DNA from 2 places in the Paenibacillus sp. MB22_1 genome. Region 2 is predicted to be linked to the other one. Evidence: riboswitches for the same ligand, from Rfam matches in the RefSeq annotation. Region 2 holds a riboswitch; the other holds the start of a gene.

Region 1 (4,184 bases), on a different contig from region 2:
TCGTTGTCGATGGTTACGTTATCCCGTTACGTTCCGATCCAGCGGCGCGGCAAAGCGATGGCCTTGATCATGTCGGCCGTATCGCTGGCAGCTTTGCCACCTTGTTTTTGCTGCCGCAAATTTTAGTGCATCGCTTCGGATTAACCGCCAGCCATGCCGGACTGGTCATCTTCCCGGGCTCGATCCTCGCGATGGTCGCTTCCCGCAAAGTGGGTTCGGTCATCGACCGTCACGGGAAGCTGCTTGCACTAGTCTCGTCGTTCGTTTATTTGCGCAGCGTTGTTGTTGCATTGCAGTCAACAAGAAGCAATGCAACACCATGGAAGCCCAACCGGAATAAACCGAATCCATACCCTACCTCTGAAAAAAGAAAACCTTTGGAGCAACTCCTTCTACTTCTTCCGGCTTCGCAGCTCCTTCATGATTTTGCGGCCGGTAGGCGTTTGTGCCAGCCCGCCCTGCGCGGTTTCGCGATGGCGGCTGGGCATCGCCGAGCCCACCTCCAGCATCACGTCGATGACTTCGTCCGACGGGATCGCACTGCGCACACCGGCCAAGGCCATATCGGCGGCAGCCAGCGCATTCACCGCCCCAAAGCCGTTACGCACGATACAAGGAATTTCGACGAGACCGCCAACGGGATCACAGATCAACCCCAGCGTGTTCTTTAACGCGAGGCCAACGGCGTGCACCGCCTGCTCCGGCGTCCCGCCGCGTAGCTCAACCATTGCACCGGCCGCCATCCCAATCGCCGATCCGATTTCTGCTTGGCAGCCCCCTTCTGCACCGGAAATAAACGAGTTGTTGGCGATCACGTACCCGATGGCCCCCGCGCAAAACAACCCGCGCACAAGATGCTCATCCTCCCAGCCGAAGCGCTCTTGGGCGCTGACGAACACGCCGGGGATGATGCCGCACGAGCCCGCCGTCGGCGTGGCGACGATCCGGCCCATCGAAGCGTTCACCTCGGACACGGCCAGCGCATAAGCCATGGCCTGACATGCGATGTCACCAACCGAGGTCTCACTGCGATTGCGGTAAGCCTCCACCCTTTTGGCATCGCCGCCGGTCAGCCCGCTTGTGGAGACGATATCCTCCGTCAGCCCCTTATGCACCGCCGTTTTCATGATTTGGTAGTATTCGTTCATGGCGGCCAAAATTTCTTCCTCCGATTGCCCGCTCTCTTCCACCTGGTCCTGAATCATAATGCTGGAAATCGTGCGAGATTCCCGCTCACAGAGCTGGGCCAGCTCACGTAAATTTTTAAAACGCATCGTGCTCCCTCCTCGCTTTACTTCGTCAGATCAATATAGGACACTTGGCTGACATGCTCCAACGCACGGATCGCCTCCACTAATTCCGGCGGAATGGACGAATCGGCTTCCACAACAGTCAGTGCCTCAGCGGTCCGCCCTTTCCGATCGGTAATAATGTAGCCGATATTGACGTTCTCCCGGCTGAACAAGGCCGTAATCCCTGCCAGTACCCCTTGCCGGTCTGCGTGGGAGATGACCAGCGTCGGCAGCTCGCCTGAGCATTTCACCTCAAAACCGTCGATGTTGCGAATGACGATCGTCCCTCCGCCAATGGATGCCCCCATGACCTCGATATGACTTCCGTCTTGGCGGGTTAGTTTTATTTTTACCGTATTCGGATGGGCCCCAGGCAGGACTCCGGTGGCAAACACCACCTCAATCCCCTGCTTTTCAGCGTCCTGCATCGACTGGCGGATTCGCTCGTCGTCCGTACGGTAATCCAGAATGCCGCCAACGATGGCCAGATCGGTACCGTGCCCGCTGTACGTTTCGGCAAAGGAGCCGTAGAAACAAATCTCCGCCTTGACCGGCGCGGTTCCGAGCAGCTGACGGGCAAATCGTCCAATCCGTACAGCCCCGGCCGTATGTGAGCTGGAAGGCCCAATCATCGCCGGACCGATAATAGAAAATACGCTTTTAAATCGCATCGCTACATCTTCCCCTCATTTTTTCTATGACGAAAAAGAGACAGAGCAAAAAGGCTGCTGCCTTTCGCTCTGTCCCCGTTACCTGAAAGTTTAATGTTCCCGGTTCAACTTAACATCCGGGTCCATGTACCTCTTGGGTGGCTGTTCGCTCTCTCCAGAGTGGCGTCCGATCATGGTCCTTGTACCTGAGAGATTCGGCTGCCGGCTGCAGGACCGGCCCTTGCTCCTTCGGTGCCGCTAAGCTGGCGTCCCTTTTCGGATCAGCCCGCGGACTCTCCCATCATCCTCATTCGCCGATATGAATTTGTGCTTAATGTAAACCGAAGCTAGCAAGATGTCAAGATATCTTACATAAATTCCGGTGGTTCACGTTGAATTCTAGTTATTTTTTCCTATTTTTATAAGAAAATATGTATATTTTACTCATCCACCCACTTGTATACCTGATTTTACAGATATATACTGTCCGTAACAACCCCAGATTTTACCTTATTTTATGAATTGTTGAAAAATAAGGTGCGCTCCGTGTTAACTTATCTTCACTCTATGACCCCTGCTAAACTAAAACGATTCTCTCCACAGCATTGGCTTCAACTCACATCCACATCCACCATGACTTACTTACACCCGCTTCCACTATTTTACATGAAGGAGGTGATGTACCCAAGAGGCACTTGCTTCAATTTTTGTCAGGCGTAATGCGTCCGGACTCAGCTATTCGTTTCTCCGGGCGGCCGTCACAGGATGGATGTTGGGCTTAAAACTTAATCAAAGGGAGTGAAGAAGTTGATAAGTCTCAAGAGATTTCGCAAACCTTTCTCGCTTGGCATGTCGATCCTTCTTGCGTTAACTCTCGTTCCCGTCGCCTCCGCCAGCAGCAGCAGCGTATCGGGACAAAGCAGCCTGAGATCGAGCGCGCCCCAAGTGGCCGAAGCCAAGATCGACGCTAAATTGCAGACCCAGTTTAAGCAAGACGACTTCGTCACCTACCTGGTCAAACTCAAGGAGCAGACCGATACAACTTCGGTCGCCAAGCTGGCTCTTCAGAAAGCCCAGCTGGAGAAATCCACTCCTTCCGCCGCGAAGCTGTCCGTACGGACTTCCGTTGTCAGCGCCCTGCGCGAAACGGCCTCCCGCACCCAATATGCGCTGGAGGAATACTTGCGGAAAGCCCAGCAATCCGGAGAGGTGAAAGACTACAAAAGCTACTTTATCGTAAATGCCATGGCGGTGACAAGCTCGAAAGAAGTACTGGAGCAAATCGCCCTTTTCCCCGAAGTGGAGAAAATTCTGCCGAATGAAGAACGACATCTGCAAAAGGTTGAAATCCACAAAGATGCGGCTGCAGAGCCTGCCGTGAAACCGGCCGACGAAATTTCTTCTTCGCTGGGCGGTACAAGTCAAGCTCCCTCCGACGTTACTCCAAGCAGCGTCGAGTGGAACATCGCCCAGGTCAATGCCCCCGAGGTGTGGAATATGGGCATCGACGGCACCGGCATCGTTGTAGCTAACCTCGATACCGGGGTAGATTACAACCACCCGGCTCTACGGAGCAAATGGCGGGCCCTTGATGCTTCGGGCAATATCGTGAATCCCGAACTCAGCTGGTATGATCCGCACAGCCATGCTTCGCTGCCTACCGATAGCCACGGCCACGGCACGCACACCATGGGAACGATGGTTGGTTCGGAGCCGGACGGCTCGAACCAGATCGGCGTTGCGCCTGGGGCGAAATGGATCGCAGTCCGTATCTTTAACCCCTCCACCACGGATGCCATCATTCTGGACGGCGGCCAATGGTTGCTCGCCCCGGTGGATGCCGAAGGGAATCTGCATCCGGAGCTGGCTCCGGACGTGGTGAACAATTCCTGGGGAGGAGGCCCCGGTATTGATGAATGGTTCCGCCCGATCGTACAAGCTTGGAGAAGCGCGCAAATCTTCCCTGAGTTCTCGGCGGGCAACACCGATATCTTCAACCCCGGCGGTCCCGGTTCGGTAGCTGCGCCAGCTAACTATCCTGAAGCGTTTGCCACCGGTGCTACGGACATCAACGGGAATTTGGCGGATTTCTCTTTGCGTGGACCTTCGCCTTACGGTGAAATTAAACCGGAAGTTTCCGCACCAGGGGTCAACATTCGGTCCTCCGTTCCCGGTGGTGCCTATGAAGGCGGCTGGGACGGCACCTCGATGGCAGGCCCGCATACGACAGCCATCGCTGCCT
Region 2 (4,184 bases):
TTGCTCCATAAGCAAGTTGCTGGCGCGGATCAAATTGTGATGCTGAATCGCTCGAACCGGGAACGGCTCGATTATTTAGCGCAAACCTACCAGGTACAAACAGCGGCTGAAGAGGACGCGAAACGGGTCTACTTGCGGGATGCATCGATTATCGTCCTGGCGATGAAGCCGAAGGACGCCGGCGAAGCTTTGGCTGAACTTGGACCGCTTCTGCGCGAGGGTCAGTTGATCGTCTCCCTGATCGCCGGCTTATCTATCGCGACGATTCAAGTCCTGCTTGGCAGTCCGGTCGCAGTGGCTCGCACGATGCCAAACACCTCCTGCTCCATCGGACATGGAGCTACCGGGATCTCCTTCTCTCCGGAGACCACCGAGGCGCAGCGCGCCCAAGTCTTGTCGATGTTTGAAGCCGTTGGAATGGTTAGCGTTATCCCGGAAGAACAAATGGAAATTTTGACGGGCGTATCCGGGAGCGGACCTGCATATGTTTATTATCTGATGGAAGCGATGATTGAAGCGGGCATCGAAGGCGGGCTAACACCAGAGCAATCCCGCGAGCTTACCGTGCAAACGGTGCTGGGCGCTGCCCTCATGATGTCGGAAACCGGCGAAGCGCCTACCAAGCTGCGTGCGGACATCACCTCGCCAAACGGTTCGACGCAAGCGGCGATCGGCGTGCTGGAAGCCGGCAGCTTTCAGCCGAACGTAAAGGCTGCGGTCCACCGGGCTGCCGAACGCTCGAAAGAAATGGGCGAAGCCGTGAGACAAGCGCTGTTGTAGCAGCGAAGCTGTGTGGTGCAGCGATGGCCGGCAATGCACTTAAGGCCAGTATGAAAGGGGGACGGCAGCATGAACTACGTCGATATCCCATGGGAAGAAAAACAAGCGGCGCTGGACGCCATCCAACGCCTGTGGGAGGAGTTCGCCGCCCGCGGTTGGTTCCCCGCTTCCAGCGGCAGCTTGTCGATGAGGGTCGGCCGGTATACGCCGGACCGGTTCGTGTTTGCCGTAACAGCCGACGAGACGTATAAGTCGGAGCTGTCAGCGGCACCCTCCCCTCCGGCAGGCGTGCTGTTCGTCGATTCCGCCGGCGCGCCCTGTGAGCCAACGCGGCTCAAGCCTTGCGCCGACGCACCGATACACGCGAGAATCTACCGGATGACCGGCTGCGGCGCGATCGCGCACGTACATACGACGTTCAATAATGTGCTCAGCGACTATTTCGCAGCGGATGGCGGCGTCCCACTCAAGGGAAACGAACTGCTCAAAAGCCTAGAGATATGGGAGATGCAAGCGGAGATCCGAGTGCCGATTCTGCCAAACGCCGCCGAGCTCCCTGCCATCCTCAAGCAAATCCCGGGCAGTCTGGATACAAGTGTGCCCGCGTTGTTGCTGCAAAATCACGGGATCTATGCCTGGGGGGCTAACATCACCAAGGCCAAGCGCCATCTGGAAGCGCTGGAGTTTATGTTTGAAGCGCTGTACCGTTCCCTGCTGTTGCCCCCCAAAGGGCATCATGCCTAAAAAAACAACTCGCGACAAGCGATAGCGGAGTTATGCTGACCGAACATCAGCGGCTTCCGCGATTACGCTGACCGCGAGTTTCTTACTTTGCCCGAAATCTTGCTTTATCTCTCGATAAATTCCGCATACGCCTTCGCGTCCATCAAATTCGCCAGCGCGACGTTTGCGTCTTCCTTCAAACGAATGTGAACCATCCAGCCCCCGTCGTACGGCTCTTCATTCACGAGCTCCGGCGCGGTATCCAGCTCCCGGTTCACCGCCAGCACAGTCCCGCTGACCGGCGTAAACAAATCGGCGACCGTCTTAACGGATTCGATCGTTCCGATGCCTTCCTGCGCTTCGAATTCCTGCCCCGGTTCGGGCAGCTCCACGAACACGATGTCGCCCAGCCGATGTTGGGCTACGTCGGAGATGCCGATCTTCACCGTCCCATCCCCCAAATCAAGCACCCATTCATGCTCATCGCTGTACAACACGTTTTCCCTGATCTCACTAGCCAAAGCTTGCTCCTCCTCTTTCGGATGATCTAGCATACCTTACACATTGTGGATTATCTATCTTCGTATTTCCCTCGTTCAGATTATTCCAAACCTAGCTCTCATGTCAATATTATTAACACATTTGATAGAGTCTAACAAAATGTAAGCGTAGCCTTTTCCAGTAAACGAATTTAATTAAAATTATTATGATAACTTTATTGACATCTAGGCGGTTTTTGAGTATTAATGAGATGTGTAAGCTGCGGTTGATGGCAGGGGGAGAGATTACAATTACCGTATTGTAACGCCGAAGGAGCAAGCCGCGAAGCGGTGAATCTCTCAGGCAAAAGGACCTCTGCCGGACGCAACTCTGGAGAGCATTCACGTAGAGGTATCCTCTACGTGAATCACCCAAGGGGAAACCTGCGCGAGCTTCGAGCCTTAGCACAGGGTAACTCTCAGGTACAAGGGACAGAGCCGGGAAGAACCGTTAGGTAGGCTAGCGGGTTTTCTTTGGCCTGTCCTTTTTGCTGTTCTCAAAAATTGGCCGATCCGGCCCTTACGAGGTGATGGCAATGTCCGAATCCGCATTGCGGCGTACGCCGCTCTATCCCGGATATGCGCGTTATGAAGGAGTCCGCTGTATCGATTTCGGCGGTTGGGAGCTGCCGGTGCAGTTCAGCGGCATCCAGAAAGAGCACGAAGCCGTGCGCGAGCGCGCCGGTCTGTTTGACGTATCGCATATGGGCGAATTTTTCGTGGAGGGCCCTGAGTCGGAACGCTTTTTGCAACACATGACAACCAACGACGTGACTCTGCTTCAGCCGGGGAAAGCCCAATACACCTTGCTCTGCTATCCCGATGGCGGCGTGGTGGACGATCTGTTGATCTATCAACTGGATGAAGGCAAGTACATGCTGGTGGTCAACGCCTCGAATATTGAAAAAGACTGGGACTGGCTGCAGCAGCACCTTCCTGCTGAAGGTGTAACCATGCGGAACGCCTCCGACGAGACGGCGTTGCTTGCCGTTCAAGGGCCGCTGGCCGCCTCCCTCCTCTCCCCTCTTAGCGAAGGGGAGGATCCAGTGGCCTTGCGTCCGTTCACATTTATCCGGGAAGCGCGGATTGCCGGCATACCTGCCTTGCTGTCCAGAACCGGGTATACCGGCGAGGACGGATTTGAGTTGTATGTAGCAGCCGAGCAAGCGCAAGCGCTTTGGGACATACTGATGGAGGCCGGGGAGAGCCATGGCCTTCTCCCGGCCGGGCTGGGCGCTAGAGATACGCTGCGCTTCGAAGCTTGCCTGCCTCTGTACGGCCAGGAATTGGGACCTGAGATCACCCCGCTCGAAGTGGGCTTAAACCGATTCGTGAAGCTGGAGCAAGGCGACTTCATCGGCCGCGATGCATTGATCAAACAACGGGATGAAGGCATCCCTCGCCGCCTCGTCGGCCTGGAGATGATCGATCGCGGGATTCCGCGTACGCATTACCCGGTGTTTGCCGAAGGCTCTGAGGAACCGATCGGAGAAGTCACGACAGGCACGCAATCGCCTACCCTGAAAAAAAACCTCGGGATGGCGATCCTCACCAACCGCTATACCAAACCCGGCACGATTGTGGAGGTCGACATCCGCGGCAAGCGGCTGAAGGCCAAGGTCGTCCCGCTGCCGTTCTATCGCCGAAACCCTGCCGCCAAGCGGTGAAAGGAGAACACGAAATCAGATGCTAAAACATCGTTATTTGCCGTTAACCGAACAAGACCAAGCGGAAATGCTGCAAACGATCGGCGCAAGCTCCGTCCAAGAGCTGTTCAAGGACATTCCGGAGAGCATTCGCATTCAAGGTGAACTCCCGGTATCCCCTCGTTTAGACGAATACGCGCTGACCCGCCACTTAGCAGAACTTGCCGGTCGTAATGCCGACACCGACCGATTCACCAGCTTTCTTGGTGCCGGGATTTATGACCATCACATTCCTTCCGTCATTCAGCACGTCGTGTCCCGTTCGGAATTTTATACCGCGTACACGCCGTATCAGCCGGAAATTAGCCAAGGCGAGCTGCAGGCGATTTTCGAATTCCAGTCGTACATCTGCGAGCTGACCGGACTGAAGGTCGCCAATGCCAGCATGTACGACGGAGCTACCGCTTTAGCCGAAGCCGGCAACCTGGCCGCGGCT

The links. A riboswitch is a leader RNA that binds a small molecule or an ion and turns the genes downstream of it on or off. The one in region 2 is predicted to bind glycine.
Region 1: linked by a shared signal. The riboswitch ahead of sdaAB (L-serine ammonia-lyase, iron-sulfur-dependent subunit beta) and the one ahead of gcvT (glycine cleavage system aminomethyltransferase GcvT) in region 2 are both predicted to bind glycine.

The regions. Positions count from the first base shown of each region.
Region 1 covers NZ_JBLADV010000002.1:2,468,969-2,473,152, reverse strand. Annotated here, with positions in the region: gene ACL02P_RS23000 (MFS transporter) at 1-126, shown strand, start outside; gene sdaAA (L-serine ammonia-lyase, iron-sulfur-dependent, subunit alpha) at 393-1,274, opposite strand; gene sdaAB (L-serine ammonia-lyase, iron-sulfur-dependent subunit beta) at 1,292-1,963, opposite strand; glycine riboswitch at 2,127-2,253, opposite strand; gene ACL02P_RS22985 (S8 family serine peptidase) at 2,750-4,184, shown strand, end outside.
Region 2 covers NZ_JBLADV010000001.1:1,099,395-1,103,578, reverse strand. Annotated here, with positions in the region: gene proC (pyrroline-5-carboxylate reductase) at 1-780, shown strand, start outside; gene mtnB (methylthioribulose 1-phosphate dehydratase) at 850-1,524, shown strand; gene gcvH (glycine cleavage system protein GcvH) at 1,629-2,057, opposite strand; glycine riboswitch at 2,270-2,368, shown strand; gene gcvT (glycine cleavage system aminomethyltransferase GcvT) at 2,579-3,709, shown strand; gene gcvPA (aminomethyl-transferring glycine dehydrogenase subunit GcvPA) at 3,729-4,184, shown strand, end outside.